DNA from 4 places in the Sphingobacterium sp. Ag1 genome. Region 2 is predicted to be linked to each of the others. Evidence: riboswitches for the same ligand, from Rfam matches in the RefSeq annotation. Region 2 holds a riboswitch; each other region holds the start of a gene.

Region 1 (8,075 bases), on a different contig from region 2:
TAGAGCACGCCAATGCCTGTCGGGCCAAATATTTTATGTCCAGAAAACACAAAGAAATCGGGATTTAGGTATTGAAGATCGATTGCAATATGGGAAACCGACTGCGCCCCGTCCAACAGGACTTTGGCGCCTACCCGATGTGCTGCGTCAATAATGGCTTTTGCCGGTGTTATTGTACCGAGCGCATTACTGACATGGGTAAAAGAGACTAATTTCGTTCGGGAACTGAGCAGTTTGCTATACTCATCAAAATGCAGATTACCCTGCTCGTCAACCGGGATTACCCGGATCTTAAAACCTTTCTTTTGACTCAATTGCTGCCAGGGAACTATATTGGCGTGATGTTCCAAATAGCTAATTATAATCTCATCATCTGGACCTAAATGCTGATCTCCCCAACTATTGGCAACAAGGTTGATGGATTCGGTCGTGCCACGCGTAAATATAATCTCATTGGGTGAACTGGCATTTAGAAAGTTCTTAATGATATTTCGCGATTCTTCGTAGGCATCTGTAGCACGGGCAGCAAGTTCATGTGCAGCGCGGTGTATATTGGAATTTTCAGTCTGATAAAAGCGCGATATCCGGTCGATAACCACTTGTGGTTTCTGAGTCGTCGCGGCATTGTCCAACCAAACAAGTGGTCTTCCACGAACATTTTCCTGCAGAACAGGAAAATCGCGACGAATTGACTGAACGTCAAAATGGGATTTCAACGTATCGTAAGGCAATGGAGACGTATTTTCAACTTTAGCCCCTGACTGTATGAAATAGAATGAATTTATACTATCGCCCCGTGGTATCTGGGCACCATGTTGAAAACTGGTTAGTTGCTGCAATGTCCCTCGTAGTGTGCCAAGTGGATTCTCAGCCGTTTCCGCAAAGGGTAATTTATTGACCTGTGGCTCTATACCAATGCCCGTAGCAGGAGGAAGAACTGGATTGTAAATACCAGGTTGCCTGCCATTCCCTGCTAGGGGGATAGTTGCATTTTCTCTATGAAAATTTGGATCATGAAAACCGATTGCGGGATCTTCCAAATTGAATGTATTCAGTTTAGGATCAGGAGCCGGTTTATCAGGATAGATTGCCTCTCGGGGAAGATCCCCAGACAGGAGGTTTTCCGTCGGAACTGCCTTAAAATACTTATTTGCTTCTTCCGTTAGAAATCTTTCGAAATCAATATCTAAATGAGACATAGTAAAATCTTTTAAGGAATGATCTACTTATAATTGTAGCTGTGGTACTGTGTGATGTCCACATCGTCCAATACAGCCACAGCATCGTCTACGAGAATGACCAGCGAACAATATAAAGATATCAGGTAAGAAGCTATAGCTTTATCATTAATTCCGGTAAACTTGATGGATAGGCCCGGTGTCTGTTCGCCCGGCAAATTAGGTTGATAAAGACCAATTACCCCCTGACGTGCTTCTCCTGTACGGATCAACAGAATTTTGGTCTTCCCATTTACAATAGGAACTTTATCACTCGGAATCAATGGGATGCCGCGCCAGGTTAAAAACTGTGAACCGAAAAGTGATACCGTGGGTGGTGGGACGCCACGGCGTGTGCATTCGCGTCCAAAGGCCGCAATGGTGAGTGGATGAAGCAGAAAAAAACCAGGCTGCTTCCAAACCTTTGTGATCAATTCGTCCAGGTCATCGGGTGTAGGAGCTCCAGATCTGGTCTTAATAATCTGTTTGGCCGCCACATTGCTCAAGATTCCGTAATCGGCATTGTTGATGAGCTCACTCTCCTGCCTTTCTTTAATTTTCTCAATTGCCAATCGTAACTGTTCACTGATCTGGTTATAGGGCTTGCTGTAGAGATCAGAAACCCGTGTATGTACATCTATCAGTGTATTGACTGCATTTAGATTATACTCCCGGGGACTTTCGTCATAATCAACAAATGTATGTGGCAAAACGCTCTCATCTCGTCTGGAACAATCTACCTGAATACTGTCTTCGCCGACGACTTTGTTTAATCGAAACACACCCGATTCAACAGGTGTCCATTGCAATAAATGAACCAGCCATCGGGGTGAGATACTTTCAAGCTGTGGAACGGTTCTGGTGGCAATCGCCAGGTGTCGTGCAGCGACATCGCCCAAGGCGGTCTGTTGTGTTGGTTTTTCACTCATATTGTAAAAGTTTAATAAAATTTGGAATAGATTAAGAACACCTGAAAAAGAGTGGAAATTCGATCGTGGACTCTTTTTAAAAGAAGGATAGAAACTCTATCTTAATTTAGAGCAGACTTTTCAGTCTGCCCCTCATTATTTAGTTTAATAAATTAATTAGAAAGGTCGTAATAACTACTTTAATTTTTATACGATCGGCACAAGCCTATTGTCCTCCAATCGCACGGCAACTTGTTTTACCGAGGTAAAACCGTCTTCTCTCGAAACAATATGTGATAGATCAAGGCCCTTTTTGGAAAGGGTGCTTAACAGAGCGGCTCGAAAAATCGTTTTGGATGATCCCCACCCCCGGCCTGACACCGTATCGTTATTAAACTGGATTAATTCATTAATCGAATAATGAATAAGCGTTTCAGATAAGTGTTCATAAAGACTTTTTGTTGTTGCCATACAATTTAAAAATTTAAAGGGTTAAACTATAAATTGTATTCAGTTTTTTTGGCCGAAACCCATATTAATTAACCACCGTGGTAAGTCTACTCGGTTGGTATCGCGCGATGCAATTCTGAATACTCTATAAAGTTAGTAGATTTTATTTAAATTCCCTTATCTTTTTGAAAATAAAAGTTTTATTTATTTTTACCGGGTCAATTATTGTTTCTATCCCTCCTATTTTGTTAACTGATTTACCCTGATCATTCATCAGGGGCTATTAATGCCAACACAAGTCTTGTTATTTTACCAAATCGTTCAATGCGCATTCAATTTCCCCAAATTCAAAATCAAATCCATCTTCCAAGGTAAACTTAGTTGTCCCAGGAACAGGCTGGAGAAGGATACTTGAATTTACCGCTTTAAAAAACGACCCGATACGGGCAAAAGTCCTTGGAATAGGCAAGCCAAAAGATGCTCCCGAACTCGCTCTGAGCGCTTTCATGAATATTGCATTGGTAACGGGACGGGGGCTACATGCATGATAAATAAGCCGTGGTTGTCTCTGCTCAATTATCCACAACACTAATCTCACAAGGTCGCGCTCATGGATCCAGCTCATACATTGGCGTCCGTTAGAAATTTTACCGCCCAGCCCCCATCTAGCCAGCGGAAGTAATTCAGCCAGCATGCCCCGCTGTTTTGATAACACTGGACTGACGCGGAGTATCACTTTAAGTGTCTCAGGCAGGTCAAATGCTGAAAAAGCAGCTTCCCATCTAGTGGTGAGTTGAGCTAGATACCCCTCTCCAACCGCTATACTTGTCTCATCCTGCAATTCATTTAATCCAGAAAAAAGAGAGATACCGGAAAAGTTTATCCAAAGCCTCGGGGGTTTATCACAAGCTGCTATTGCTTTTCCTATAGCATTCGTCGGTAAAAGACGGGATTCCTCCAAAATTGCCCTATTTTTTCGCGTGAAGCGGCATCGTATACTTTCGCCACTCAAGTTGATCACGGTATCTGCACTTTCCAGTACATTACCCCATGTACCCAAATGCTCTCCGTCCCAAAATAGATAACCCGCGCCGTCCTCTTTCTTAGGCTGTTTTCGGGACAAAATCAAAACTTCCCATCCCATTTCCAGAAACTTCTCTTTTAGGGCTGTTCCAAGATGACCAGTCCCTCCAGCAAGTACAACTTTTCTCATATCGTCAAATACACTTTAAAATAGCCCTTGAATTTAATGCTCAGATCAAATGCCCTCGACATCCGCAAGGTAGACTTCCCCTGTTTTCTCAATATCCCATCCAACAACGGGATTGAAATGATAGCCCGACTTCGATTCCCGCGCCTTGACCAGTTGATGATATGTAGGTTGCACATACCCTGTCTCATCAATTGCTTTACTGAGCACACGTGTCGGCTTTCCATCCCAGTTCCACATGAATTTAAAGGCAGTATGTGCTTTTTCCAATACCGGTCCCTGTAAATGTGCTTCATTCCATGTCTTACCATTATCTGTACTCACCAATACTTTTGCCACCTTTCCACGGCCGCTCCACGCTATGCCCCGTAGTTCTTGCCAACCTTCTTCAATTTTTTTCGGATAGGCAGGAAAGGTAATAATAGATCTGGCATCCATTACTAAACTAAACATCCGAATTTTTCCACCTTTAATTTTCTCGGTGTATTTTGATGTTTCTTCCCTAGTCATCACAGGTTTATCTGTGACCTCAATCCGCCGCAACCATTTGATTTGTGTATTTCCTTCAAATCCTGGAATGACCAGGCGCATTGGATAACCTTGCTGTGGTCGAATAGCCTCTCCATTCTGGCCATAGGCAATGATCGCTTCGGTCAATGCTTCTTGCAAGGGTACACTACGCGCCATCAAAGCACCGTCAGCACCTTCCGCCAGCAGCCATTTGGCTTCAGGCTTAACCCCTAAGTCACGCAGTACGGTCGATAGCAATACACCTGTCCACTCACTCTGGCTTGTTAAACCGCAGACTTCTCCAGGCGTCATTTCCCGTTTTCCATAACGAAAATTGCCAGAACATTCAATAAAACAGATTCGCGATACGGAAGGATATTTCTTGAGGCCCGAAAGTTTTAATCGGATAGGCTTTTCTACTAATCCGTGGATAAGTAACTCATGCTGCTCGGGATCGATGTCGGGTATACCGGCGTGATGTCTCTCAAAATGGAGATCGGAGGGCGTAATTGTGCCTTGCAGATCTTCCAAAGGCGTACGGGAAGCCGTGGCGTAAGTAGCTATACGCTTAGGGCTATCGAATTTAGAACGATAGCCTACTTCAGATGATGGCCTTCCCTGTACTTTGCTGGGATCGACCTTAATTTTGGAATCGAAATCAGGCTCTACAACCCGATTGGATAGATGCTGATAGGTCACAAGACCTACCGCAATTGCTAAAAAGAAAGCTACTGTCACCGTCAACAAACGGACAAGCTTTCGTAGCTGTTTTAAATATTCTTTTCCTTCAGACATATTCTTTTATCTAACCTGCGGACCTCCGTGGCGATCATCTAACACGTATCTTTTCCGCGCGGGCATCTCTATTTGAGGTAAAGTTGTTGCTGTAATTTTATTCTCCTCTTTTATGACTCCGTTCAAGTACAACAGATAAGCTGTAATATCATAAACCTCTTGATCTGTTAGTGAACCCGGGGCGTTAAATGGCATGGCACGACGCACATAATCAAAGATTGTTGTCGCATAGGGCCAGTAATTACCAATGGTATTGCTCCCCGTTGAATCTGTGACCAGCTTATCTTCAGGCCCTTCATATCCATGGGCGCCATGGCAACTGGCACATTTTTGTCGGTATACTACAGCACCATTTTTAGCAGTTCCCTCACCATTGGGCAAGCCTTTCCCGTCGGGGCGGACATCGATATCCCATTTGGCTATAAAACTTTTATCTGCGGGACTTCCTATCCCAAACTTATCCGGCCATGTTGCCTGGTACGCATCAAGTCCTTCCGACCAATCTGTTTCACGCTGCCGCAAGCTCGTGGCAGATGGGACGCTATCACTCGTTTCGCAACATACGAGGAAAGCTACTGCGCCGCCAATCGAAAGATATACAGCTCCATGTTTAGTCATACTGTCCAGCAACCAATTTACCCGCGGTAAGCTTATAATCTTTTATAACTTTATCTAGCACCACATAAAGCGAATCACGATTTTCGTCAATTCCGCTCAATATGATCCTATTGCCCTGATTAGAGACCGTATAATGAAGAACGAAACGCTGTCTCATTTCTTTTCTCGCTAATTCATCTGCTTTAGCAAATTCCCGAATGCGGCGTGTCGTCCGCGCTTTTGGATGCACATCATTTACCTCATGGGCAAATTTATATTTCACCGAATCGGGAATCCATTCTGCCAAGGAAATTGCTGGAGTGTCGGCAGATAGCTTTTGCTCTTTCAGATAGTTTCGAACGCCGCCATCGCCACCTTCGCCCGCTGTTACATTCCGCTCATCGGGAATCAACTTAAATTTATCCTCCAGGTACAATGTTTTGTTATCCTTATCGGCGTAATAATGAAAAACACGCTGACCTCCGGCCACACCTGAAATTTCAAAACTTCGGTTTACATCCCGCTTCGGGTCGCCGCCCCCATTTGAAAGGTCCAATCGCAAAGGCCGATTGACCCGAAAGGTCAGCGTGGACCATTTTTCAAACGTTGCAGACTGCCAACGGATGCTATCGTACGGATTAAAAAGTCTTGTTTCTCCATTTAACTTAAATTCCGTTACATTATAGGTTCCCCGCAACTCGTTTACTCCAGGCGATGAGGGCTGTTTGTAAGGATCATACCGAAAATCGATGTATTGCAGATAGAAAAAGACGCCAACAAAAACAAATAAGACGAGAGCTTTGAGGCCGATTCTAACCAAGTTAATACGGGGTTTAAAATTAGGCAAATACAGTTCGATCTTCGCGGCAATTTCTTTGACAAATAAGGTATAGAAAGGTTTGTAATATGGCACAAGTAAAAATAAGCTCAGTAATACGAAATACGAACTGTAAACATGTACCCCGCCATCGTAAGCAAAATTCACAACAACAATTGCGCCCAGAGCACCTACCAGCAATGCCGCGCCAATAGGTACCGTTTTCCGAAAGAAAAGCATCGTACCTGCACTCACTTCGAGTATACCCGCAAAAACCTGATACCAGGGCACGATTCCAAACGAAAGCCAAAAGATCTTCTGTGCAGTTAAATCACCGTAGTCGGTATCCAAAATCCCCAAAGAGGGATAGGGCATCTGTACAGGAAAAAGTTTTGTAAATCCAAAGCCGATAATACCCAGACCAGCTCTATAGCGTACCACAACATTGAGCCAATAAAACAGCCTGTTGTATTCCGATCGCTCTCTTTTGAGTAATCGTAGCACAAATGTCCAGATCAATGCGGCTACGATGGAAAAAAATAAGGTATTCACCCAAATACTATACCCCTCTAACCGGTAGCCAAATGTAGTTCTGCCAAACCAATTTACACCCGAACCGAACCGACAGATATCATACAGGTCGCGATAATCCAAATTAAACCAGTCTATTGAAAATACTTGTTTGTACCATAGCGGATTATTAGGTATAGATATTATAATAAAGAAAATAAAGCTGACGCGAAATGCAATGAGCTGAAAGGCAGTCCACCGGGCACTACCTAACGACGGATTATTTATTGACATCTTCAAAATAGTTTAAACGTTTATAATTTGTATCCAAGTCCTTGGCGTCCGATCTTCTTTACTTCGTATAGTAAGTATTTTTTATCTACCTTACGGAGATTGACCTTCACCGTATTTCCGTGTGCATTAACTCCGACCAAATTCACATGGAGGCTGTCCGGCCGCTCTACTTTAAAGCGATAGGTATCATTCGGATAATTATTATTTGGATTTTTAAGCGCGATCGTGTCGCCGCTAATCGTATACCGATAATAGAGGCGGTCTCCGGTCTGGGTGAATTCATAATCTTTTTGCTGATCTTCCCGTTTGAGAAAGGCGGCGGGGGCTATATCCTTGAAAACTGTATTTACTTTTCGTACACTTATTGTATTCCATCGCTCAAATACGACGTCCTTCCACCTTACGCTGTCAGTTGGTGAAAACGCCAATGTATCTCCATTAAAAATAAAAGTATCCACTAGATATTTACCTTCGATAGCTGGCAGACCATCTTGGTTTGGATAATGTAGCGATTGATCCGGATGCTGGTATACCGAATAAGACCTTACTGCCACCAATAACACAAACACGAACACGAAGCTTACTTTGAGTGCTATCCGCCATTTTGACCAGCTTATTGTTTTCCAATCCAATTTCCACCCGGCGGGAAATGTTTCTTTAAGAGAGACAATCAGTGATCCCAAACGTTGTACATCATACAGAAAAATGGGCAAAGTCAATAAGATAATATAAATAGAAACAAAATAGCTGGGCCCTTGATACGCCAA
Region 2 (8,075 bases):
CGATTGTAACCGTTTGTTGTCGTTTAATCTTCCGTTATGAGTGCTGTCGAAAAAGTCTGCCTTGAATGTGGCAAAGTAATATATGGCCGTTCGGACAAGCGATTTTGTGATGATGCTTGCCGGAACGCCTATAACAATAAATTAAATAGCGACCAGACCAATCTGGTGCGCAATGTGAATAATATCCTACGAAAAAACCGCCGTATTTTATTAGATGCGTTGAGTGGGGAGGGTATGGTGAAGATACAACGGGAAAAGTTAAAGCGGTTGGGATTTGATTTTAAGTTTCATACACATACTTTTTCCAATAACAAGGGGCAGACCTATAGCTTTATTTACGAAACAGGCTATCTGTTGTTGGAGAATGATTGGGTATTGATTGTTCAAAAGAAACCGCTGTGATGTTGATCACAATAGATTCATTTGTATTGGTTTAGTTTGCAGAACTGAGCTTGGCTTTTCTTATTGCAATATAATTAAAAATAGTAAACGTTAGAATCAATATGTAATAGCATACTGGGATGAGTAAAAAATAGGCGCTATTAAAGATATTGGTTAAAAAAGACGGTAGTGCAATTTTAAAAAAATCTGCAAGAATGATATAGCCGATGAAACTTCCGAGAAAAAATAGTCCAACAGCGTGTATTACAATTATTTTTTTTAGGTGCTTACTGTATAAGGCGTCTTTATTTTGTTTCGTATAACCCATAATTGCTGGGACCAATAACCCGAATAATGGATTGACCAAAAAGGTGAGCGATGCTAAATATAGCGCTTTAATACTTCCTGTTTGGTTGTTGTCGATACTGATTTGATTTACATTTGGCATAATGAGTTGTTCTAATGGTATTTCCAAAATTTGACTGATCTGTTTGAGACTAAATCCACTGATTTCTTCCGTGCCTTTTTCTATGCGTTGCACTGTTCTTAGCGATACCCCCGCTTGATCGGCGAGTTCCTGCTGCGTTAGTCCCTTACGTTTTCTTGCTAGTTTGATTAATTGATTAGCTGATTGACTTTCCATGGTTCAAAGATGGGGAAATAGTCGTTGAATTTTAGTGAAATTGATGCGACAATAATATGCCAATATCGTACTGAACAATATAACAGATTAATAATCAAAAGTTTTTGGAATTTGGTAAATATTTTGAATCTTTGCAATTCAATAGAGTAATTAATAAAAACGGAAGAATATGTTTGCAATATTAGAAAATCCCGCTTCGTCCACAGAGAAGATTCTCGGGAATATTCTTCGGAATACGGCCCTTTCCTAATCTTCTTCTTAATACGTTAAGTAACCTAGGTTGATATTGGCTAAAACGTGGCGCTCGAAATGGTAGTCCACTTTTCCAATATGCTTAGCTTATTCAGGAGTTTTAAAAATCCAGTTACTTTCAACGTTATCGTGAAAGCTGGATATGAATGTTATGTTTTAGAAAATTTTATGAATTCAGTAAATAAATATGTCCTTCAGGCGCTGGATAACTATCCGATGTATTTGGAGGAGACCATGGAATCCTTATCCTATGCGCTATCCTATGATGAGTCCAATACAATGGCGCTGTGTTTGATGGGAAGAGTTCATGCCGAACAGCTATTGGACTATGAGCAGGCAAAAAGGTATTTCCAGGAAGCTTTGGTGCATAATGTGCAGGCACTGGAAGTATATCCTTATTTCATTCAGACATTGATTGATATGGGGGAATATAAAGCTGCAAAAAAGACGATCAAATTTGCTTTGACACTTCCGGCCATGCCCTTGACAGGAATCTGGATCAAGAAAGCACTTCTATTTGAAAAAATGAGAAAATACAAAAAGGCATTGAAGGCGTTAAAAAAGGCTAAACTTGAAAATGTTGACCTCGATTTTTCGTCAAGCCTGAAGGCGATTGAAGATCGGATTAAAGGAAAACAGGAAATTAAGAATGGGAACGAAAAGGAAAACAAGAAAGAACGGAAGAACAGCCGAAAATAATCTCACCTTATTCGGATAACAGTTTTTATTTTGAACGAAGCCCAATAAAGAAGCCCTAGCTGAAATTTCAGCTAGGGCTTTATCAATATAGTTAAGAATTATTCTGCTCTTAAGATTTTTGCAGCCTCAACCATCGACTCTAAAGCCGCTTTGGTCTCTGGCCAAGCACGAGTTTTCAAACCACAGTCAGGGTTAACCCAAAGTTGTTCTGCTGGAACTACTGCTTTTGCTTTGCGCAATAGATCTACCATCTCATCTTTGCTTGGAACACGTGGTGAGTGAATGTCATAAACACCTGGACCAATATCATTTGGATATTTGAAATCACCGGCGAAAGCATTCAATAATTTCATTTGAGAACGTGAAGTCTCAATCGTGATAACGTCGGCATCCATTGCAGCGATATCTTCGATCACATTATTGAACTCAGAATAACACATGTGTGTGTGAATCTGTGTATCGTCTTCAACATTTGATGAAGAGACACGGAAAGCACGTACTGCCCAGTTCAAGTAATCTTTTTGATCAGCTTTACGTAGCGGTAATCCTTCACGGATAGCTGGTTCATCGATTTGTATGATTTTGATACCTGCTTTTTCCAAGGCTTGTACTTCATCCAAGATCGCCAATGCAATTTGGTAAGTCGTTGTCGAGCGCGGTTGATCGTTACGTACGAAAGACCATTGTAAAATTGTTACAGGACCAGTCAACATACCTTTAACCGGACGATTTGTCAATGATTGTGCATATGAAGACCAACGGACAGTCATATCTTCAGGACGGTATACGTCACCATAGATAATCGGAGGTTTTACACAACGTGAACCGTAAGATTGTACCCAACCATTTTGTGTGAATGCGTAACCAGCCAATTGTTCACCGAAGTATTCAACCATGTCATTACGTTCGAATTCGCCGTGTACTAATACGTCGATATCCAATTGCTCTTGAAGACGGATGGTGTTTTCTGTTTCTTCTGCGATTGCTTTATCGTATTCTGCCTGCGTAATAGCACCCTTTTTCAGGTCTGCTCTCCATTTACGAACATCTTTCGTTTGTGGGAATGAACCGATAGTTGTGGTCGGGAATGCCGGTAAGTTGAATTTCGCTTGTTGCGCCGCTTTACGCTCAGCAAATGCTGAGGTACGTTTTGCATCGTCATCAGTGATATTGCTTGTACGTGTTTTGACCTCTGGTTTGTGGATCAATGGAGAGGTACGACGGCTTTCAGCAGCCGCTTTGTTCGCTTCGAAGCGTTTTGCTGTTTCAGCGTCAACTTCACCTTCCGCTAGTACGGCTAAATCTTTTACTTCAGCTAATTTTTGTTTAGCAAATGCTAACCAGTTTTTTACTTCAGCCGGTAGCGATTGCTCATTGTGTTCATTGTCTAAGTCAAAAGGAACGTGCAACAGTGATGAAGAAGGAGCTACCCATACACGGTCTTTTCCTAATGCATCAACAGCCTGTTTGATTTTGACCAATGATTTTTCGTAATCATTTTTCCAGATGTTACGGCCTTCAACAATACCTAAAGATAATGTTAATGAAGCAGGAACTTTAGCCAATACCGTATCCAATTGGTTTTCACCGCGTACCAGATCCAAATGTAAAGCATGGATAGGTAAGTTAACTGCGATATCTTCGTTGTCTTTTAAAGCTTCGAAGTAAGTCGTTGCGATTAATTTGATATTTTTTGCTGCTGCAGCTAATTTTTCGAAAGTAGGTTGATATAAAGCTTTTACTTTAGCATCTAAATCCAATGCTAAGAAAGGCTCGTCAATCTGAACATATTGTGCACCAGCATCAGCTAGTTTAGCTAGAATTTGCTCATATACTGGAATAAGTTTATCCAATAAATCGATACGGTCGAAGCCAGCTTCTTTTTCTTTACCGATCAAAAGGTATGTGATAGGACCTAATAGAACTGGTTTAGTATCGATGCCCAATGATTTTGCTTCGTTGTATTCATTTAAGAATTTTTCGGAAGTCAATTTGAATTCTTGATCTTTGGTGAATTCTGGTACCATGTAGTGGTAGTTCGTATCCAACCACTTGGTCATTTCCATTGCAGTCACGTCGATTCCTTCTTGTTGGAAACCGCGCGCCATGGCAAAATATAGATCTAAACTGTAATTGTTGTCTACTTTATTCAATAAAGAATGGTAGCGAGCAGGAATTGCACCAACAGTAAGGGTTAAATCCAATACTTGATCGTAAAAAGAGAAATCATTGGAAGGGATCAAATCTATTCCAGCATCTTTTTGTGTTTTCCAATTGCCTTCACGAATTTTTTTTGCTGTGTCCAATAATTCCTCAACAGAAGATTTTTTAGCCCAATAGGCCTCATTGGCTTTTTTCAATTCGCGGAACGCGCCCACACGAGGGTAACCTAAATTGTTAGTCAATAACATAATGAATGTTTTTAATATTTCTTTTTCAACTATATTTCTTGCTAGAGAGAGAAGGACACACTAGAATTCGGTGACTTCGGCTTATCATTCCCATATCAAGTAGGGTAGAATTTAGCACCTTGTCAAGGGACAGGTTGCTAAGGCTTCATCGGGTCTATTCCCTCTGCCTTTCTCTATAAGCGACGCTAAGTTAGAACATTTCTTTTTGAAATGCAAATTTTTTATAAAAGTGCGTCAATTTTTTATATTCTACTAAGGATGAAATTGTTTTGTTCTTTTATTTTCATCCACGAATTCAAGTATGTCACGCTACAATACGTGTGTAGCATAAAAAGGGGAATGACTATATTTTTCATTCCCCTTTTTTTTAGCTTACCAAAAGCTTGTAACCTTTTCCGTGCACATTGACAATTTCAACTTTGCTGTCTTCTTTTAGATATTTACGAAGTTTACTGAGAAATACATCCATACTTCTACCCGTAAAGTAGTTATCATCATGCCATATTTTTAACAAGGCTTCTTCCCGGGTCAGCACATCATTTTTCTTTAAGCAAAGCAAGCGGAGTAGTTCAGCTTCTTTCGTGGATAGTTTTTGCATCTGTCCTTTGTAAGAAATCTGCTGACTTGTATAATCAAAGAAATAATCGCCAATTTCAAATTTATCAGCAACCACTTCTTCTTCTTTGTCTCGAACACTGCGTTTCAGCAAAGCATTGATGCGGAGCAATAATTCCTCCACTCGAAAAGGCTTGGTGATATAATCATCTCCTCCTAGCTCAAATGCTTCGGTCTTATCTTCCATCATCCCCTTTGCTGTGGCAAAGATAATAGGAACAGTACTGTTTGTTTTTCTGATTTCACGTCCAACTGTAAATCCGTCCTTTTTGGGCATCATGACATCAAAAATACAAAGGTCGTAGTTATTTTTTTTGAATTGAGAAATCGCTTCATCTCCATCCGTGCATAATGTGACGTCAAATTTTCCCTTTAATTCGAGATAGTCTTTTAAAAGATCCCCCAAATTAGGATCATCTTCTGCTAATAATATCTTTTGCATAATGAATATATTAATTTTCACCAATGTCCTTGATGCTGATAAATCAGCTTTCCTCAACCTTTGAAATTTTTTAAAGAGGAAATATACAAAAAAGGAACGTTTTATTTTTTAATAGGCAAAATTACTTCAAAGGTCGTGCCCTTATCTTTTTCACTTTTAACTGTAATTTTTCCGTTAAGCCTTCTCAGGATATCCTGTACATAACTTAAGCCGAGACCAAACCCTTTGACATTATGAACATTTCCAGTTGGAATACGGTAAAACTGGTCGAAAATCTTTTGCAGGTGATCCCGGCTCATCCCAATACCGTTGTCGGCTATGGTGACAACAATGGTATCGCCAACGTTTTTTGAATGGATGTTGACATGTAAATCTCCTTTGCTGTACTTGATGGCATTATCCAATAGATTGTAAAATACATTTGAAAAATGTAATTCATCACCGATGACAATATCCTTGGTCGCTGCAAGATCTATACTGAATTTGCCGCCAATATTCTGCATCCGTAGCTGCATGCTGTCCGTTACTGCCGAAACAAGATCATTGATGCATACTTCTACCTGGTCGAGTTTTAGCGTTTCTTTTTCTAGTCTCGCCAAATCGAGCACACGTTCAATATGATTTCCGAGTCTAACATTTTCATCGTAGATGATATTAGCCAATTTCTGCACCCGCTTGTGGTCGGCATTGATGTCTGGATCTTTAAGGGACTCACTGGCTATCATAATCGTCGCAACAGGTGTTTTAAACTCATGCGTCATGTTGTTGATGAAATCTGTTTTCATTTCCGAAACTTTCTTTTGTCTGAATATGATAATCAGTGTATATGCAAAACAACCCACCAATAAGAAAAGTAGCGCCAGCATAGGCAGCAACAGATAGCCCATATTATCCGCGATTATCGCCTTTTTATTGGGGAAATAGATGGTTAATTTTCCAGGTGCAGCACCGATATCGCCTTTAAAAAGTGCCGTCGAGTATTTAGTTGTATTTGTTGGGTTATTTAAAGCGGCTTCGTTTAAAATATTATTTAGTAATATATTGTTTGTGCTCCATATTTCAATATTAAAAGGAGCTTTAATGTCGCGTTGAGCTAACTCTTCTTTGATAAGTTCTTGGACGATGATCACATTCAATCGATCCTTTAACGGACGTTTAGCCAGTTCCATTCCAATAGCAACATCTTCGATGTAGTCTGCTTTTTTGCCTCCCAGCATCGCAACGGAATCGTATACATTAAAACCGCTCCACGCATTTTTTCTGTTGAGAACATCCAATCTTTTTTCGAGATCAGAAATTGTCTTTGCAAGCTTCGCATTCTCCCTAGGTGGCAATGTGGCTACCCTGAATTTTGTCTGTTGATTGACCAGCGGGTCCATTAATGGGATAACAAACCGTGTGCTATCGTCTTTTCCGCTAATCTGATCATCCACCTTTGACGCATTTAACATGATATATGCTTGTACCAAATTATCGTCGGTAAGCTCATTTGAAACAGAAAATTTGATGAATTTCTGGTACTCCGGTCTTTTGATGTATGTCTCGTAGAATGAATTTTTGATTTCAATTACATTTGGATACAAAGCACGCAATTGGTCTTCTTGCTCTTTAAAGTTTGAGAAAACAACATGTTGTTTGTTTTTTAATTCTTCAATTCTATACTGTATTTCGAGTTGCTCGGCCAAAAGACGTTGTTTGGCTTGTTCCTGCTTGGATTTTTCAATATTACGCTCCTGTTGAACCTTAGCAAAGTCAACTACCTCCCGTCTTTCAAGCTTTCCGGCTACAGCTGTAATCGCAGCATTGACGGACTCATCAAATAATTGAGACTTTTGGCGATAAGAATCTCTCAGAAAATAGAATTGCATGGCCAATACCCCAATGAGAGCAAGAGACATCAGTCCAATGATTAATACAATGCTATTTTTCTTCATTAGTATTGGGTATTAAATAAATGTATTTTGAATATATCACAAAGTTTATAACGCTCAGTTTATTTACCATTTGCGTATTCATCCCTTATGCCATGTGAGTGGCCATTTAAGGTGCGATAGCTCATTTTTCTTAAATTGTTACAAATATAAAGATGCTAATGTGTTTTGAAGCTGTTTTAACAATGTTTAACAGCAATCTGTTTAAATATAGATGCTGTTCTTTGTAAATTAGTGAATAGAAATGGATTATGGGCTGAATACGCTGTGAACAAATTTTAATCTACGCGGTTGAGTCTGACTGCTGGAGAAGTGAATAAGCCGAATATGACGCGTTCATTGGTACAATGAGTGCTCTTTAATAACTATATAAAGATGAAAAGTTACATATTATTATTGGTATTATCTTCAGTCGGAACCATTGCTTTAGGGCAAGTGAGGGTGAAACCGCAGATTCCTTTAATGGAACAAAAAGAATCAAAAATGCCTATTCTTAAATTGGATTCTTCAGATGGGAAGTATCATATGCCCATTAAGAAGCTAAATCGCGAGGATGGTCTGGCGCCAATGCCAGGAACTGAAAAAATGCCGAAAGGGGAGAATAAAGCTGAAAATCTTCCGTTAAGGCGCTTGGATGATTCACTAAAGGTGAAGGATTTTAAATTAAAAATCGACTCCTTGTATCCAAATAGGCAAAAAAA
Region 3 (8,075 bases), on a different contig from region 2:
CCTGGGTCTGGCACAAGCAGCATTCAGCTCTCAATTGAACTTTGTAGAACGTATTTCAACACACGTAAATACCATCTTGGAGCAAGCTGAAGCAATGCGTCAAGAACGTAAAAAAGCAAACCAAATTGATGATGTACGTGAGAGATCAATCGCTTACGATGAATTGGTTAAACCATATTTCGATGTGATCCGTTATCATGTCAACAAATTGGAGAAAATTGTTGATGACAAAAAATGGCCTCTTCCAAAATTGAGAGAGATTTTATTTTTAAGTTAAGATAACTTCCCAATAAAACAAAAGAGCCGGCGATATTGCTGGCTCTTTTTGTTTTAGGGGAACATTCGTCATCTCTTGCTTCCTTACTTCCCCTAATGACAGTAGCACTTATTTTTTTAATCGATTATCTTCGTCATTATCCCCCCCCTTTTTATTGACTGACTTAATATTCATATTACCAAAACGATAAGAAACAGACAATCGGATAACCCGACTATCATATGCATTTCGTATACGATAGTATCCATTTTCCTGATAACTCGACAGTCTGCGCTGGCCTCTTGTATTCAAGACATCATTTATACCCAACTTGACATTCAATTTTTTGTCAAGAAATGTTTTACCTGCACCTAGATCAATGCCATAGTAAGACTGAAAACTAAATACGCCATAAACTGCTGGCGAGAAATAATTGCCCGTCAGCTCCAGGTTTGTTGTTTCTCCAATTCGGATATCATGATTGGAACTTACCTGGAACGATAACTTTTCCAATTGGCGTTGTGCTCCGGAGTGTTCATCAAAACTAAACTTATTATAAAAAGCGCTGGCATTGTTAGAAATACTCCACCATTTAAAAAGCTTAACGGGTATATTGATATTCATGTTGTAATAATCAAAATAAGCCAGATTTCGATCGGTCTGTGCAATAGCTTTGGTCTCTGAATTACTTTCTATGACCTGAGTGATTGCATCGTTGGTCCTCTTGTAGCCCAAACTCAGTAAGTAGCGATCTTTAAAGGTATAATTTACTTCATACGAATTGGTATATTGTGGATTTAAATAAGGGTTGCCATACTGATACGTGTATTGATCCAAATAATACACAAAGGGATTCAATGACCCATAATCAGGGCGGTCAATACGTCTGCTATAACTCGCACCAAGCTTGTGATTATCATTAATTTGTTGCTGTACAAATATTGATGGAAAAAAATCGGTATAGGTACGTTTTGTTTGTTGCCCAAGCGTCACTGAGTTTCCTAGGGAGCTCGTATTTTCAACACGCAGTCCAGTTTGTACCGAAAACTTTCCGAACGATTTATTTAAACTGAAATAAGCTGCTGCTATATTTTCATTGTACAAAAAATGATTACTTTGACCATTATTTTGCACAAACTCGCCTTGCTGATCCTGATCTTCGTACAACAAATTATTATCTGTTTTTACACGGCTATATTTTAACCCCGCCTCGAGTTTCGTCGTTTTATTAAAAGGATGCACAAAATCGGTTTTAAAAACTAATATTTTTGCCTTAGAAAGCATATCATTCCGGAAAATATGCGGTGATTTAAATTCTTCCCAGTTTGCGTCCAAAAAATGGTTTCCAACAGTGCTATTGTCATTATTTTTCGAATATGAATAGTCCCCATTAAATGTCAATTCAGTCCCTAAGGTATCAAATGTCTTTTTGTAATTCAGATTATAAGTGAGGTAATGGTATTTAAAATCTGACAAATTACTTCCTAATACTACCGAATCAAGCTTTCCTTTTTGAGAAGCGATCAGATTGCTTCCCTCCCGTGTTGAATGACCATTGCTTACATTACCATTAACCACAAATCCAATGACCTCCTGTTTCCCCAGGTTAAAATCTGCCGCAAATTTGAAATTATGGCCTCGATAGCGGAATTTGGAATAAGAATCCGAATTGAAAAAAGTCGTCCCGCTTTTGGTATCTACAGCCCTATCGATATCTAAATCATTAAAGCCTAAGGCAGTTGCATAGTTATAGGAAGAAAATAAGTTCACCCAATTGTTACGATGGTTTATGAGAAAGCCACCATCAGCCTTTGTATATTTACCCTGCCCTAAATTGAGGTTTAAACTAACATTACTTCCAAATTGCGTATTCCTCTTCGTCTTAATATTAATAATTCCTGCATTTCCTGCGGCATCATATTTTGCAGGTGGATTGGTGAGTACTTCGATCGAGGCTATTGCATTTGAAGCTGTATTTTCCAATAAGCGCGACACTTCATCTGCAGAAAGATAAGTAGGCTTACCATCAATCATGATAATCACATTACTTTTTCCACGTAGGTTGATCTTTTTGTTGTCTAAAGTTACCCCCGGAACCTTTTGCAAGAGTTCCAATGCGTTATTTCCGGTTGCCAAAATACTGTTCTCGACATTGAGCACAACTTTATCAAGGTGACTTTCAATTAATGGCTTCTTGCCAATCACCTGTGCCTCATCCAGCACTTTACTTTCCAGCTGTAATCGAATCGTATCCAGCACCTTGAAATCACCCTCACGCAGAACCATTTCCCCAGAACGATAAGTACTATAACCCACCGTGGACACCTGTAAGCTGTACTTCCCCTCGGGTATCGCAAACAACACAATTTCTCCATTTTCGTTGGATAAGGTTCCTTTTAACAAGACATCATTGGGTTTACGAAACAGTGAAATATTTGCGGCAGCAATGGGCTTGTTGTCCTGCCCAACAACGACAGTACGTAATTTCCCCCCGTCAGACTGTGCTGAAACGGGTCCGGCATTAGAACACAGGAATAAAACAATAGAAAATAAGAGCAATTTAATTTTTTGTGGTTTCATAATGTAATTTCTTTGGGCTATCGATCGGATAGTCAACTTCATAATAATGACAACAAACCTCGTGTATTCATTACACGTTGACTAGCAGAAATAGACAGGTAGTGCGATTCACTCGGTAGACAACCAAATAATATCGGTAAACCCTATCCTTCGCTGATCGCTTTTACAGCGGATAGGATCATGCGAGCTAATTTTGAATCTTCTGAAACATATCGTAGGAAAATGACATCGAATCAAAATAAAAATTCAAAAAACAAATAAAATTCAAAACAAATAAATTGTATACAAAAAATATTAAGCATAATATTTGTATTTTTGCATCGAAAATTAGTAAACTGATTCATGAGCACTGTATCATTGAAGAAAAGACTCTACCGTATTTATATCCTTATGATACGATTTATGCATGGCGAGCATGCTGGAGACGCATTACGTAATGTTGCCATCAGTATTTTGCCAAGTTTGGCGATCTATTTATTGGGAGCGCAAGCGAGCACGGCTATTGGAATCGGTGTCGGATCGTTGTTAACGACACTCACCGATCCTCCTGGCAACAGAAAAGATAAACTTTCTTCAGCTCTGGTATGTATTCCCACCTTCTTTGTTGCATCATTGTTTACAGCTATTGTATTTCCCTATCATTGGCCCTTGGTTATAGTGCTAGCGGCAGCCGGTTTTATATGCACCTTATACGGCATTTTTGGAGCCCGCTATGCTGCAATTGGAAACATGACATTGATTCTCATGAGTTTTGTGATCGGAATGGCCCCACAACACCCCTTTGCGGTTGGCTTACAGATTACAACAGGTTCCATAATATATTACTTTTTTAGCCTTTTACAAGCCTATATACAACCTTATCGCTCTTTAAAACATGCCATGGCCAATGGCTTTCATGGATTGTCCCAATTTCTATTGATACGATCACAGTCTTACGATCCCAATATTCCTTTGAATATTACGTACAGTCGCGTAGGAAAAATTCATGGCCAGATCAGCGAACAACAGGAACAAATCAGGTCTCTTCTGTTTCGAGAAAAAAAAATCATAAGCCAACAGTGGCATAAAAGCAATTATTGGCTTAGTCAGGTTTATGGATTAATTGACCTCCATGAGTTAATTATTGCGCTTGATCATGACTACGATGCAATTCGCAAAAATCTTGCAGACACGGGCAGCCTCCCCTTAATTCGTCACACAATCAAATTATTAGCGTTAGAAATCGATAGCTTTTCACAACCCAACAAGAGGTTCCGGTATGCGCATCAATTATACCATAATAACTTTAAAATTAATGCCCTCTTACGGGATTTAAAAGAAATTCAAGAACAACAGGCCGATCCAGCAAAAGGTATATTATGTTCGATCATAAGCAACATCGAAGCAATTATTGATGTACTCAACAGAATCCAGGTCGCTTTTTATCAAAATCAGGAAATTCAGGATAAGATTGACACCAGTGAGTACCAACAATTTATCAGTCGACCATTACGTAATCTCGCTGATCTAAAAAGTAAACTCCATCTGAATAATCCGCTTTTTCGATTTGCGATTCGGATGGCTCTTCTTTTTGGAACAGGTGCATTGATCGGTATTTTATTTTTGGATTTTAAATATACCTATTGGATCTTACTGACAATCGCTATTGTTGCCAGGCCAGCATTTTCAATGACAAAAACCCGTAATATAGAACGTATTGTCGGTACATTCTCGGGTATTATAGTTGGTGTGTTCTGCTTAATTTCTATTCATTTTCTCCCAGCACTCCTGACCATAGCTGCATTGGGTCTTTTCGGATTCTTTTTGTTCAACCGATCTAATTATATGGTCAGTGTCATCTTCATTACCTTGGGAATTGTGATTGCGCTCAATCTGTTCGAAGGGAACATCAATCTCATTTTAGGCAGCCGAATACTTTTCACACTGATTGGAGCATTCTTGGCTATAGCGGGTTATTTCTTGATACCTGTACGCCAAAGCACAGGCATGGTTCAGCTGGCAAAAGAGGTATCCCTTTACAACGCGCATTATTTCCAGATCATCAATAACCGTCTGTCGGACGAAAGACAAAGTTCGTTTGATATACGACTGGCTCGTAAAAAGGCGCAGACCGCCATGGCCCTGTTTTCAGACGCTATTAATCAAATGAAAAAAGAACCCGAGCACAAATGGATGGATTGGTCACATATTCACCATTTTCAGGCACTCGCATATCAGGTCAATTCCCATTTGGTGGGCCTCTCGCTATCGTTAAGCAAAAAGACGAATCGCCACCTCGCCTATGATATCCATAGTAGAATCGATGCGCTTAAACCTCTTCTAACAGATTTAAATCAAACTGCAGAACGGATCAATTTAAAGAAATCGTAATACCCGATTGACAGTTACTTTTGCGGTTTCATCGGAAGATATGTGATGCCAATCGGCATGTTATTCAAAATTCCTTTAACTAAAAAATAGCATTTCTTTTGCTTTAATAAAAAAAGAGTTTATATTTGTGTCGTCTTCGAAAGAAGATTTCTAATCAACACCTCCCTTCATCAGTAGGTCTTGATTTATAAAGAAGTGGCGAGAGACTGGCTCAATGACCCGCTGGCAACCTTCAATTTGTTTGAAAAGGTGCCAATTCCTGTCCAAAACAATATCGTTTTGGAGCATATAAATGACATAAGACAATGATTATTAAATTACTGAAGTCCATTAAAAATTCAGGTTCAACACAAGTGAACCGCACGATAAGCGAAAGTGTAACCCATCGTACAATTGTATCGATGCGAATGCGTATGCATATGCACTTCCATGCTTGTTAAAAATCATTTCCGTTTTCTTGGATAAAGATTTAACAGACCCTTCAAGGAGGTGTGTATGCTTCTCTTTTTACTTTGCAATTTCTTTTTGAACCCTTAAAATCTGATATATTATGTCTTCAAACAAAAATTTAAAATTCGAAACTCTTCAGGTTCACGCTGGTCAAGTCGCTGACCCTACTACGGGATCCAGAGCAGTTCCTATATATCAAACAACATCTTTTGTATTTGAAAATGCCGAACACGGCGCAAACTTATTTGCATTAAAGCAGTTCGGTAATATTTATACACGGATTATGAACCCTACTACGGATGTTTTCGAACAACGTATTGCGGCACTGGAAGGTGGAGTTGCAGCTGTTGCTGTTGCATCCGGCCAGGCGGCACAGTTTATAGCTTTAAATAATATTTTGGAAAGTGGTGACAATTTTGTTGCGGGATCCAACTTATACGGCGGTACATTCAACCAGTTTAAAGTTTCTTTTAAGCGCCTAGGCATCGAAGCTCGTTTTGCTACAGACGCCGAAGCCGATAAAATTGAAGCGCTCATTGATGATAAAACAAAAGCAATCTATGTTGAAACAATCGGAAACCCAAGTTTCAATATTCCCGACTTTGAAAAAATTGCTGCTGTAGCAAAAAAATATGACTTACCATTAATCGTCGACAATACTTTTGGAGCCGGAGGTTATTTATTTAAACCTCTGGAGTATGGTGCAAATGTGGTTGTTGAATCGGCAACTAAATGGATCGGTGGACATGGCACAAGCATTGGCGGTGTCATCGTCGACGGCGGAAACTACAATTGGGGCAATGGAAAATACCCGCAATTTTCCGAACCATCTGAAGGCTATCATGGTTTAGTATTTTCCGAAGTTTTCGGTGAAAGCGGACCATTCGGAAATATTCAATTTGCTATTCGGGCGCGTGTGGAAGGGCTCCGGGATTTCGGACCAGCACTCTCCCCTTTCAATTCATTTTTATTATTACAAGGACTTGAAACCTTGTCTTTGCGGGTGCAACGCCATGTAGACAACACTTTAGAGGTCGCAAAATGGCTTGAGGCGCATCCACAGGTAGAAAAAGTAAACTATCCGGGATTAAAAAGCTCTCCGAGCTTCGCTAACGCACAAAAATACCTTAAAAATGGCTATGGCGCGGTACTTTCTTTCCAACTTAAAGGTGACGCAGCGCAAAAGGCCAATAGCTTTATCGACAGCTTAGAATTGATCAGTCATTTGGCCAATGTTGGTGATACGAAGTCATTGATTATTCATCCAGCAGCTACAACCCACCAACAATTGAGTGATGAAGATCAAGCCAATGCCGGAGTCTTCAAAGGCTTATTACGTCTTTCTGTAGGAATAGAGCATATTGATGATATCAAAGCCGATTTACAACAAGCTTTTGATAAAATTAAATAATCAGATTTTTTCGGCTTAAAACTTAAACGTGAAATGAGTAAGCATATATATCTGCACCCGGAGCCTTTTGTATTTGAAAATGGAAGAGAGCTTACTGATTTACAAATCAGTTATGAAACATTTGGCAAACCCAACGCAGATCGCAGCAATGTGATCTGGGTTTGCCATGCATTAACGGCCAATGCAGATGTGCTGGATTGGTGGTCCGGTCTTTTTGGAACAGGTGAGTTGTTTGATGCAAACGATTATTATATTATTTGTGCCAATGTCATAGGATCAGCATATAATAGCAGTAATCCGCTATCTGTAAACCCAGCAACCGGACAACCCTATTACCTATCTTTCCCCGAATTCACAGTGAGGGATTTGGTCAACGCACATCAAGTCCTTGCGGACCACCTGGAAATCAAACAAATAGAGATCCTTATCGGGGGGTCATTAGGCGGTCAACAAGCATTGGAATGGGCCGTAACGCACAGTATAGCCATCAACCATCTCATCGTGGTTGGAACAAATGCCGTCCACTCACCATGGGGTATTGCATTCAATGAAAGTCAACGTCTGGCCATTACAACTGATCGAACCTTTTACGCCAATCACCCTGATGGTGGAGCTAAAGGATTGAAAGTTGCACGCGCTATGGCACTGTTGTCTTACCGCAACTATACAACGTATGCCAACACGCAAAAGGAGGATGATAACGAAAAACTCGATCATTATAAAGCATCCTCCTATCAGAACTATCAGGGTGAAAAATTGGTGAAACGCTATAATGCGTACAGCTATTATTTCCTGACCAAAGCAATGGACAGCCACAATTTAGGTCGGGGAAGACGATCTATTGAATCTGCTTTGGCGAGCATTGATTGTCCAACTTTAGTCCTGAGCGTTAATACAGATTTGTTGTTTCCGCCACAAGAGCAACAATTCATCGCGCAACATGTTCCCAATGCCCATTATCAAGAGATTGAATCGACCTATGGCCACGATGGCTTTTTGATCGAAACA
Region 4 (8,075 bases), on a different contig from region 2:
TATGACCAATCTGTTGTTCTACCTGTTGGAGTAAAATTCGCCAATCACCATTTCGCCAGCGATAGATACTTTGTTTGACATCCCCAACAATGAGGTGTTCGCTCACTGTGCCCTTGGCATCGGCCAATGCATTAATCAAAAGCGGACTATAGTTTTTCCATTGGATACGCGAAGTGTCCTGAAATTCGTCAAACAAAAAGTAATTAAAACGATTGCCTATCTTCTCCCAGATAAATGTTGGATCGCTATTTTCATCCAATCCGAGTTTGTTTAATAGAATTTGTGAGTCAGAGATTAATTGAGCGCCATTGTCCCGTCGCCATTGCGTCAGTAAGTCGCTCATTTCCTTGAGCAGGCGTAGATAATAGAGATTATTTTGTACCGCTTGATAAGCGATGTAGGCGGATAGATTATCATGTAGCTTCTGGAAAGATGCCAGGATGGGGCTGAGTGCGGCGATAAGATCATAACGTATATTTTTGTCACTATCTGTAAACGCATCTTCATTGTCGATCAACTGCAGGTACTTTTCCAATACTTTGGCGATTTCAGAAGCGCTCAGTTTTTCCGTTTTTTTGTTGGTTTTGCTAGCGGAGATTATTTTGTTGCGCGATTTGCCTTTCAGGTCATTTTCGGAGATGTTAAAATTTTTGAACGTTTCACTAAACGCTTCAATCGTCATGGAGAGCGCTTCGGTAAAGGAGTTTATCTTCTGTTCAACCTCCTGATTCAGGAGATTAAAAACCTCCTTGGGATTAGCAGAGTTGATATAGCCGTCAAATTCCTGGAAGTTTTCAGAGAAAATAAGGCTTGCCAAACTCATTAATTGTTGGCGGTAGTTCCAATTTTCATTTTTTGCTATTTTCTTTTCCGCATACGCTATAATCCAGTCAAGTAAGTCGGGGCGTTCATCCAGCAATTGATTAAGCATGACTGTTAAGTCATTTTTCACTTTATTGACATTCATTTCAATCTTATAAGCTGCATCAAGATTGAGTTCATAAGTAAATGCACGAATGACTTTTTGGGAAAAACCATCAATTGTACTTATGGTAAAATGACTATAGTCATGTAGGATACGACGGTAGACACGGTAAGCTTTCTCTTGTATTAGATGCGGGTTCCAATCTGGCTGTTGCTCGAGAAGAAGCTTTCTGAAATCTTCAATTTTAGGGCTACGATCGCCTGTTGCCAAGCCATGGAGTACCGAAAGGATACGTTCCTTCATCTCAGCGGTTGCTTTATTGGTAAATGTCACCGCCAAAATCTCCTTATAGCTATTCTCGTTGGATAGTAGGAGTGTGAGATAGTGTAAAGTTAAGCTAAAGGTTTTTCCCGAACCGGCCGAAGCTTTGAGTATTTTTAATGGCGCAACAGATTTCATAGAATGAAGGTAGAAAGTAAAAAGTGAATTGGCAAAAATGTCAGTGACTATTTCGAAGGCATAGGACGCAAACAATTCATCCTGTTTACATTTGGTAAAATAGCTTTTTTTTGAAAGTGTCTTATTTTATTGGCCAGAAAGAACCTTCAGTTTGCTATCATTGCTGTTGGTATCTGCGAAGTCACGAAAGTTTTGAAGAAAAGGGCTATTTTGTACACTGATTTTTTGAAAGACTTGTTTCACCTACAGTATGGTAAGGGCAAAATCTTAACGTGCGTAGGACGTGTTTAACCTGAAAGAGGTTACTGAAAGAAGCTAACCCTGTCGTTTTCAGTGAAGTTTTATTAAATTATAACGCTGATTAAAAAAAAATAACTATCTTTGCATCCCCTCTAGTATGAAGCTCGGGGGATATGTTGAATACATAAAATAAAATTAAAAAATGGCAACTAAAATCAGATTGCAAAGACACGGTAAAAAAGGACGTCCTTTTTACCACGTAGTCGTAGCGGATTCTCGCGCTCCACGTGACGGTAAATTCATTGAACGTATTGGTTCTTACAACCCAAACACAAATCCAGCAACTATCGTTTTGGATTTTGAAAAAGCTTTGGATTGGATGAATAAAGGTGCTCAACCAACTGACACTGCTCGTGCTATCCTTTCTTACAAAGGTGTTCTTTACAAAAAACACTTGCAAGGTGGTGTGAAAAAAGGTGCTTTTGATGAAGCTGCTGCTGAAGCTAAATTTACAGCTTGGACTGACGCTCAAGAAGCTAGAATCTCTGGTAAAAAAGATGGTTTAGCTCAAACTAAAGCTGAAACTAAAAAAGCTGCTTTAGCTGCTGAAGCTAAGAAAAAAGAAGAAAAAGCTGCTGCTGTAGCTGCTAAAAATGCTCCTGTAGCAGAAGAAACTGCTGCTGAAGAGACTGAAGCTCCTGCATCAGAAGAAACTGAAGGTTAATTCTTTCATAAAGTATTCGAGAAAGCCGACTCAATCTTGAGCCGGCTTTTTTTGAAACAGCCAATAGGCTAATCGTTTGCCAAATCATGTCTCACAGCTAATCGCCAAATAAGAAAAATATGACTATTGATCAATGCTTTTACATCGGTTACATCAGTAAAACAAGAGGTCTTAAAGGAGAAGTACAACTGTTTTTTGAATTCGAAGAATACGAGAGTTTGGATATCGATGTTGTCTTTGTAGAAGTGAACAAAAAGCTTGTTCCTTATTTTGTTGATGCCATTAAATTTCAAAAAAATAGCACTGCTTATGTAACATTTGAGGATGTGGATCATATCGATAAGGCTCAGGTACTCGTCCGTAAAAAGCTATATCTTTCCAATGATAAAATGCCCGAGCGCGACCCGGATGATTTTAGATATACTGATTTAATCGGATTTTTAGTGATCGATGAAAACCATGGCGAACTGGGGCAAATAACAGATGTTCAGGAATTCCCACAACAATTTGTCGCCACAGTAGATATGGATGGCAAAGAACTGATGTTTCCGCTGTCCGACGATTTGATCTTAGGAATTGATGGCGAAGAGGAGATCATTGAAGTTGAATTGCCTGAGGGATTGGTCGATCTGTATAAGGAATAGGCATATCCCCAAGCTTATTCAATTGAATATCCTATACTTACTATTGCAGTAATTTCTTATCTTGGTCCTTATATATTAATATTACTATTGGCCATAATTATTAATTGATTTTGAAACCGTTATTACTGCTGTTACTCACACTCTCATTGTCTTCGTGTACTTTCTTTGGGAAGAAAAAGGAGTTTCCTGAAGGCAACTACCAAATGATATTGGGCTATCCAAATGATGAGTATCATAAATTAAAAAGAGAATCTCCCCAAAATGTGGAGGCAGATACCTATGGTAATGATCCTATTCTATACCGATCCTTTCTTTCGCTTCATGATAAGGACCAGTTTGTCATGGCGATCGATGATATTTTACTCTTTGGTAAGTACAAATTTGACGGTGATAGATTAGAATTGACGGATGAGAAAAAAGGTAGTGTCGCTTTGGATATTGTTAAAATAAAAAAAGATTTTGTTCAGCTGAGAGGTGATTTTTCACAGTTTAGCTCAGCACGTATACCCACTAGTGAAAGACTTTATATCAACTTTGCGTTAGATAAAACCCTTATCCGGGAAACGCCCAGTAAATTTGATAGCCAAGTGAATTTATGGCGAAATGCTCCGGTAAAATCAGAAAGTGAAAAGGAGATAAAAGCGAGGGCCTTGAATTTCGTAGATTATTCTATCGCTTATTTCCAACACATATCAAGTTCTGGCACCCATCACGATTATCGAATGGATGGTGTCGAATCACCAATTATTTATGCTGAGAATGGCATTGTGCTCAAGGCATGGGCAGATGTTCCCGATTCTTGGAAGGAATTATTTTACAACGAACAAGAGGCATTGGTCGCCTATCACTATTTATTTGACGGATTTAAATATGGATCGAAAGAGGAGTACCATGTTACAGGACTCTTATTGGTCACATTTTATCTCAAAAATTTACGAAATTCTTTGGCAGCTAATCTTTAGCCAATGTTCTTGTGGCATAGTCAATCTCTTCGCTGTCAATGATCCTCGATCGTTAATTCTACTGGTTTTTCTAGGTCTTTTGCTCTTGGTAGGGCGAAGAATCCTGTCGTAGCATGGACACAAAGCTAAAGTGACGTTGAAACATCGTTTATTGAAGTCTTTTTGCTGCTATTTTTGCCTTTTCGAAAAATAATTTTTGTCTTTTGATTTTTTAAAACGATATTAGCAACGCTTATAGAGAAAGGCCGAGGGACTAGACCCGTTGAAGCCTTAGCAACCTGTATTGTTCAAGGTGCTAAATTCTACCCTACTCCATGTGGGAAAGATAAGTTACATGTAGATAAACGATTCCTCGACGTGTGCGTTTCGATGTAAGCCAACCAAACTAAAAACAGTTTTTTAATGAAGATTATCGATCATATCCAGAATGCCAAAGGAAAAACATTGTTTTCTTTTGAGCTATTGCCACCGGCGAAAGGGCAGGGCATCCAAAGTATTTTTAAAACCATGGATGAACTGATGGAGTTTAAACCTCCTTTTATCGACGTCACCTACCATCGGGAAGATTATATCTATAAAGAGCATGCGAGTGGATTACTGGAACGTGTTTCCTATCGTAAACGTCCTGGGACAGTGGCGATATGTGCTGCAATCATGAATAAATATAAAGTGGATGCGGTGCCACATTTGATATGTGGGGGTTTTACAAAAGAGGAAACTGAAAATGCATTGATCGATTTGAACTTCCTGGGGATAGATAACGTTTTGGTGTTGCGGGGTGATGCACGTAAGGGCGATGCCGATTTTATACCAACCGATGGTGGACATGCTTTTGCAACAGACCTATTGGAACAGGTAACCGATATGAATAAAGGAAAGTATCTGCATGAAGACATTATCACGTCGGAAAAGACCGATTTTTGCATCGGAGTAGCCGGGTATCCCGAAAAGCATTTTGAATCTCCAAATTTCAATACTGATTTTAAATATCTGAAACAAAAAGTCGATATGGGAGCAGAGTTTATTGTGACTCAGATGTTCTTTAATGTTGAAAAATACAAGGAATTTGTAACAAAATGTAGGGACAATGGAATCCATGTGCCCATTATTCCGGGATTAAAACCACTGACAACAAAAAAGCAATTGGTGACCTTGCCAAGAATTTTTCATTTAGATATTCCAGAGGAACTGAGTGACGCTGTCGCGGCATGTAAAACGAATGCCGACGTCAGACAGGTAGGTGAAGAGTGGTTGGTACAACAGTGTCAGGAGCTGATTAAATTTGGCGCTCCGGTATTACATTTTTATACGATGAGTAATCCTGGTCCAACAAAGAAGATTGTTGAAAAACTAGCCTAACTCATAAAATGATAAAAAAGGGAGCAGATAAGCTCCCTTTTTTTATGATAATATTCATTGTGAAAGCCTGAAATAGGTTGAAAGTCTCGGCAGCGTGGTTTAGGTCGATCTCTATATTCAGCGTTGAATAGCCTGTTTATAGTCAGGTACTGGTGTTAAATAGTGTTAATTCGTGTGTCGGAGTCAGGATAACTTTTTAACTTAAAGTGCTAAAAAGGATTTTAACAATAGACCAATTGACCTTATGACGTACAATAGATTAAATTCTCTACTCGGTTTTGCTTGCGGACTAATTGCCACCTGTGTATATATCGCTACAGTTGAAAAGACGGTAAGCTGGTGGGATTGCGGTGAATTTATAGCCTGTGCCTATAAATTGGAGGTGGCACATCAACCGGGAGCACCATTGTTTCTTCTTATTCAGAATATATTTTCTAATCTCGCTTTAGGGAATAAGGGGCAGATCGCCTATTGGATGAATATAGGTTCTGCAGTTTGCAGTGGAATTACTGTTACCTTTTTATTTTGGACAATAACCGCCATTGCTAAAAAGCTACTCAACAAAGACAAACAAGCTCCTTTGTCAACCTACCTGCAGATCTTCGGCGCAGGAGTTGTCGGTGCAATGGCATTTAGTTTCAGCGATTCATTTTGGTATTCGGCGGTAGAATCTGAAGTTTATGCAATGTCTTCCTTATGTACAGCAGTCGTATTTTGGGCAATTTTAAAGTGGGAAGTCCGTGCAGATGAAGACGGTAGCGATCGTTGGCTGGTTTTTATTGCTTTTGTTATGGGGCTTTCGATCGGAGTGCATCTATTAAATCTTTTAGCAATCCCGGCTATCGCGATGGTTGTTTATTTCCGAAGAGCGCGACAGGTTAATGCGAAAGGGACAATAAAAGCTTTCCTCGTCGGAGTGCTGATCTTGGGGGCCGTTTTGTGGGGAATTATTCAATGGTTAGTCGGTCTAGCGGCTAAAGTGGATCTCGTATTTGTGAACTCATTGGGAATGGGATTTGGTACCGGAATTTTTTTCTCGTGCCTATTATTGGGGGGATTGATAATTTACGGTCTATATTATTCCTATAAAAAGCAGAAATATACACTCAATACAGCCTTGCTGGTTCTTTGTTTTGTTTTATTTGGATACAGTTCCTACACCATGGTCATGATCCGTGGGAAAGCAAATCCATCCTTGAACAATAATGCGCCGGATAATGTATTTTCTTTTTTAGGATATTTGAGCCGTGAACAATATATACGGGAACCGTTACTCAAAGGACCTTATTATGACTCGCAAGTGGTTGGCGTCGATAGTAAGACGAGCTATCGGAAAGATAAGTCGGAGTATGTTCCCTTCACACAGGTAGACAAATATCAATTTGATAAGGAAACCTTTTTCCCGCGTATCTATAGCCAAGATGGAAGCCATCAAGCTTATTACAGAAGTTACCTCAATTTGAAAGAAGGGCAACAGCCAACGTTTTCCGATAATTTTAAGTTCTTTTTTAATTTTCAACTGGGAGATATGTATACCCGATATTTCTTATGGAATTTTGTGGGTAGACAGAATGACAGGCAAGGATATGGGACCTATAGTGACGGCAACTGGTTGTCGGGGATCAGACCATTGGATAATTGGCGTTTAGGGGGACAAGATAAAATATCTCGATCGCAGGAGCATGACCCGAGCCGGAACACTTATTTTTTTCTTCCATTGCTACTCGGAATAGCTGGTGCGATCTGGTTGTACCGAAACAATAAACCTTATACCTTGGTACTGACCTTGCTGTTTGTGTTTACGGGGGTAGCGATCGTAGTTTATCTCAACCAAACTCCTATGCAACCCCGGGAACGAGATTATGCTTACGTGGGGTCTTTCTATGCTTTTGCGATCTGGATTGGGCTGGGAGTAATAGCATTTGTTCGGTTTTTCAACCGTTTTGTACAAACACGTTATGCTTTAGCGACAGGTATTTCTTTTGCGCTGTTGGGAGGCCCTATTATTTTGGCTCATCAAAACTGGGATGATCATAATCGGTCCGAGAAATCGTTGGCAAGGGATATGGCACGCAATTATTTGGAATCCTGTGCTCCAAATGCTATTCTATTTACCTATGGCGATCATGATACATTTCCTGTATGGTATTTGCAAGAAGTAGAGGGCGTACGTCCGGATGTTCGGGTTGTCGTGTTAAGCTATCTCACAGGCGATTGGTATATGCAACAGGCCAAACAACCCACGTATCAAGCGGCAGGGCTCCCCGTGACGATTCCCGCTGAAAAGACGAAAAAAGGCGTTCGTGATTATATCCCTTTCGTAGATAGACAACTTGACAATGCGGTAGATATACAGCAGTTATTGCAGTTTGTCACATCGGATGATGCGGAGTATAAAGTTCAGCTGAATTCCGGTGATATGGAAAACTATTTCCCTTCCAAGAAAGTCCAATTGCGCATTGATAAAGACGAGGTGGTTAAGAAAAATGCGGTTCCGGCGTATTTTCAGGGAGCTATAGTTTCTGCAATGGAATGGGAAATTCCGAATGATCATCTGACCAGGTCGGATTTAACCCTGTTATCCGTGCTTGAAAATAATCATTGGGACAGACCGATATATTTTTCGAATATGCTGCCAAGTGATATTAAGTTGGGACTGGATAAATACCTGGTCAATGAGGGCTTTACTTCTCGATTGATGCCTGTCACTGCTACAGATCGATCGACAGGAAAACGAAGTGAGCAGGGTGGGCTAGTTAATA

Evidence for each region. Region 2 has a riboswitch for S-adenosylmethionine ahead of metE (5-methyltetrahydropteroyltriglutamate--homocysteine S-methyltransferase). Riboswitches for the same ligand answer to the same signal wherever they lie in the genome.
Region 1: it holds a riboswitch for S-adenosylmethionine, as region 2 does, so the genes downstream of both, AAW12_RS18790 (hypothetical protein) here and metE (5-methyltetrahydropteroyltriglutamate--homocysteine S-methyltransferase) in region 2, are expected to answer to the same signal.
Region 3: it holds a riboswitch for S-adenosylmethionine, as region 2 does, so the genes downstream of both, AAW12_RS15885 (O-acetylhomoserine aminocarboxypropyltransferase/cysteine synthase family protein) here and metE (5-methyltetrahydropteroyltriglutamate--homocysteine S-methyltransferase) in region 2, are expected to answer to the same signal.
Region 4: it holds a riboswitch for S-adenosylmethionine, as region 2 does, so the genes downstream of both, AAW12_RS10835 (methylenetetrahydrofolate reductase) here and metE (5-methyltetrahydropteroyltriglutamate--homocysteine S-methyltransferase) in region 2, are expected to answer to the same signal.

The regions. Positions count from the first base shown of each region.
Region 1 covers NZ_LBGU01000043.1:274,530-282,604, reverse strand. The annotation lists gene AAW12_RS18800 (family 2A encapsulin nanocompartment cargo protein cysteine desulfurase) at 1-1,199, opposite strand, end outside; gene AAW12_RS18795 (family 2A encapsulin nanocompartment shell protein) at 1,223-2,146, opposite strand; gene AAW12_RS18790 (hypothetical protein) at 2,333-2,596, opposite strand; SAM-I-IV-variant riboswitch at 2,631-2,724, opposite strand; gene AAW12_RS18785 (epimerase) at 2,880-3,788, opposite strand; gene soxC (sulfite dehydrogenase) at 3,834-5,090, opposite strand; gene AAW12_RS18775 (c-type cytochrome) at 5,097-5,708, opposite strand; gene AAW12_RS18770 (hypothetical protein) at 5,701-7,308, opposite strand; gene AAW12_RS18765 (hypothetical protein) at 7,329-8,075, opposite strand, start outside.
Region 2 covers NZ_LBGU01000042.1:217,843-225,917, forward strand. The annotation lists gene AAW12_RS16985 (hypothetical protein) at 37-402, shown strand; gene AAW12_RS16990 (helix-turn-helix domain-containing protein) at 434-1,024, opposite strand; gene AAW12_RS16995 (hypothetical protein) at 1,445-1,975, shown strand; gene metE (5-methyltetrahydropteroyltriglutamate--homocysteine S-methyltransferase) at 2,074-4,386, opposite strand; SAM riboswitch class I at 4,465-4,568, opposite strand; gene AAW12_RS17005 (response regulator transcription factor) at 4,754-5,443, opposite strand; gene AAW12_RS17010 (sensor histidine kinase) at 5,545-7,377, opposite strand; gene AAW12_RS17015 (hypothetical protein) at 7,750-8,075, shown strand, end outside.
Region 3 covers NZ_LBGU01000041.1:246,556-254,630, reverse strand. The annotation lists gene AAW12_RS15900 (glutamine synthetase III) at 1-277, shown strand, start outside; gene AAW12_RS15895 (TonB-dependent receptor domain-containing protein) at 386-2,836, opposite strand; gene AAW12_RS15890 (FUSC family protein) at 3,179-5,206, shown strand; SAM riboswitch class I at 5,389-5,501, shown strand; gene AAW12_RS15885 (O-acetylhomoserine aminocarboxypropyltransferase/cysteine synthase family protein) at 5,757-7,067, shown strand; gene metX (homoserine O-acetyltransferase family protein) at 7,101-8,075, shown strand, end outside.
Region 4 covers NZ_LBGU01000036.1:31,903-39,977, forward strand. The annotation lists gene AAW12_RS10815 (UvrD-helicase domain-containing protein) at 1-1,384, opposite strand, end outside; gene AAW12_RS10820 (30S ribosomal protein S16) at 1,827-2,348, shown strand; gene rimM (ribosome maturation factor RimM) at 2,468-2,992, shown strand; gene AAW12_RS10830 (hypothetical protein) at 3,103-3,954, shown strand; SAM riboswitch class I at 4,184-4,286, shown strand; gene AAW12_RS10835 (methylenetetrahydrofolate reductase) at 4,357-5,313, shown strand; gene AAW12_RS10840 (DUF2723 domain-containing protein) at 5,558-8,075, shown strand, end outside.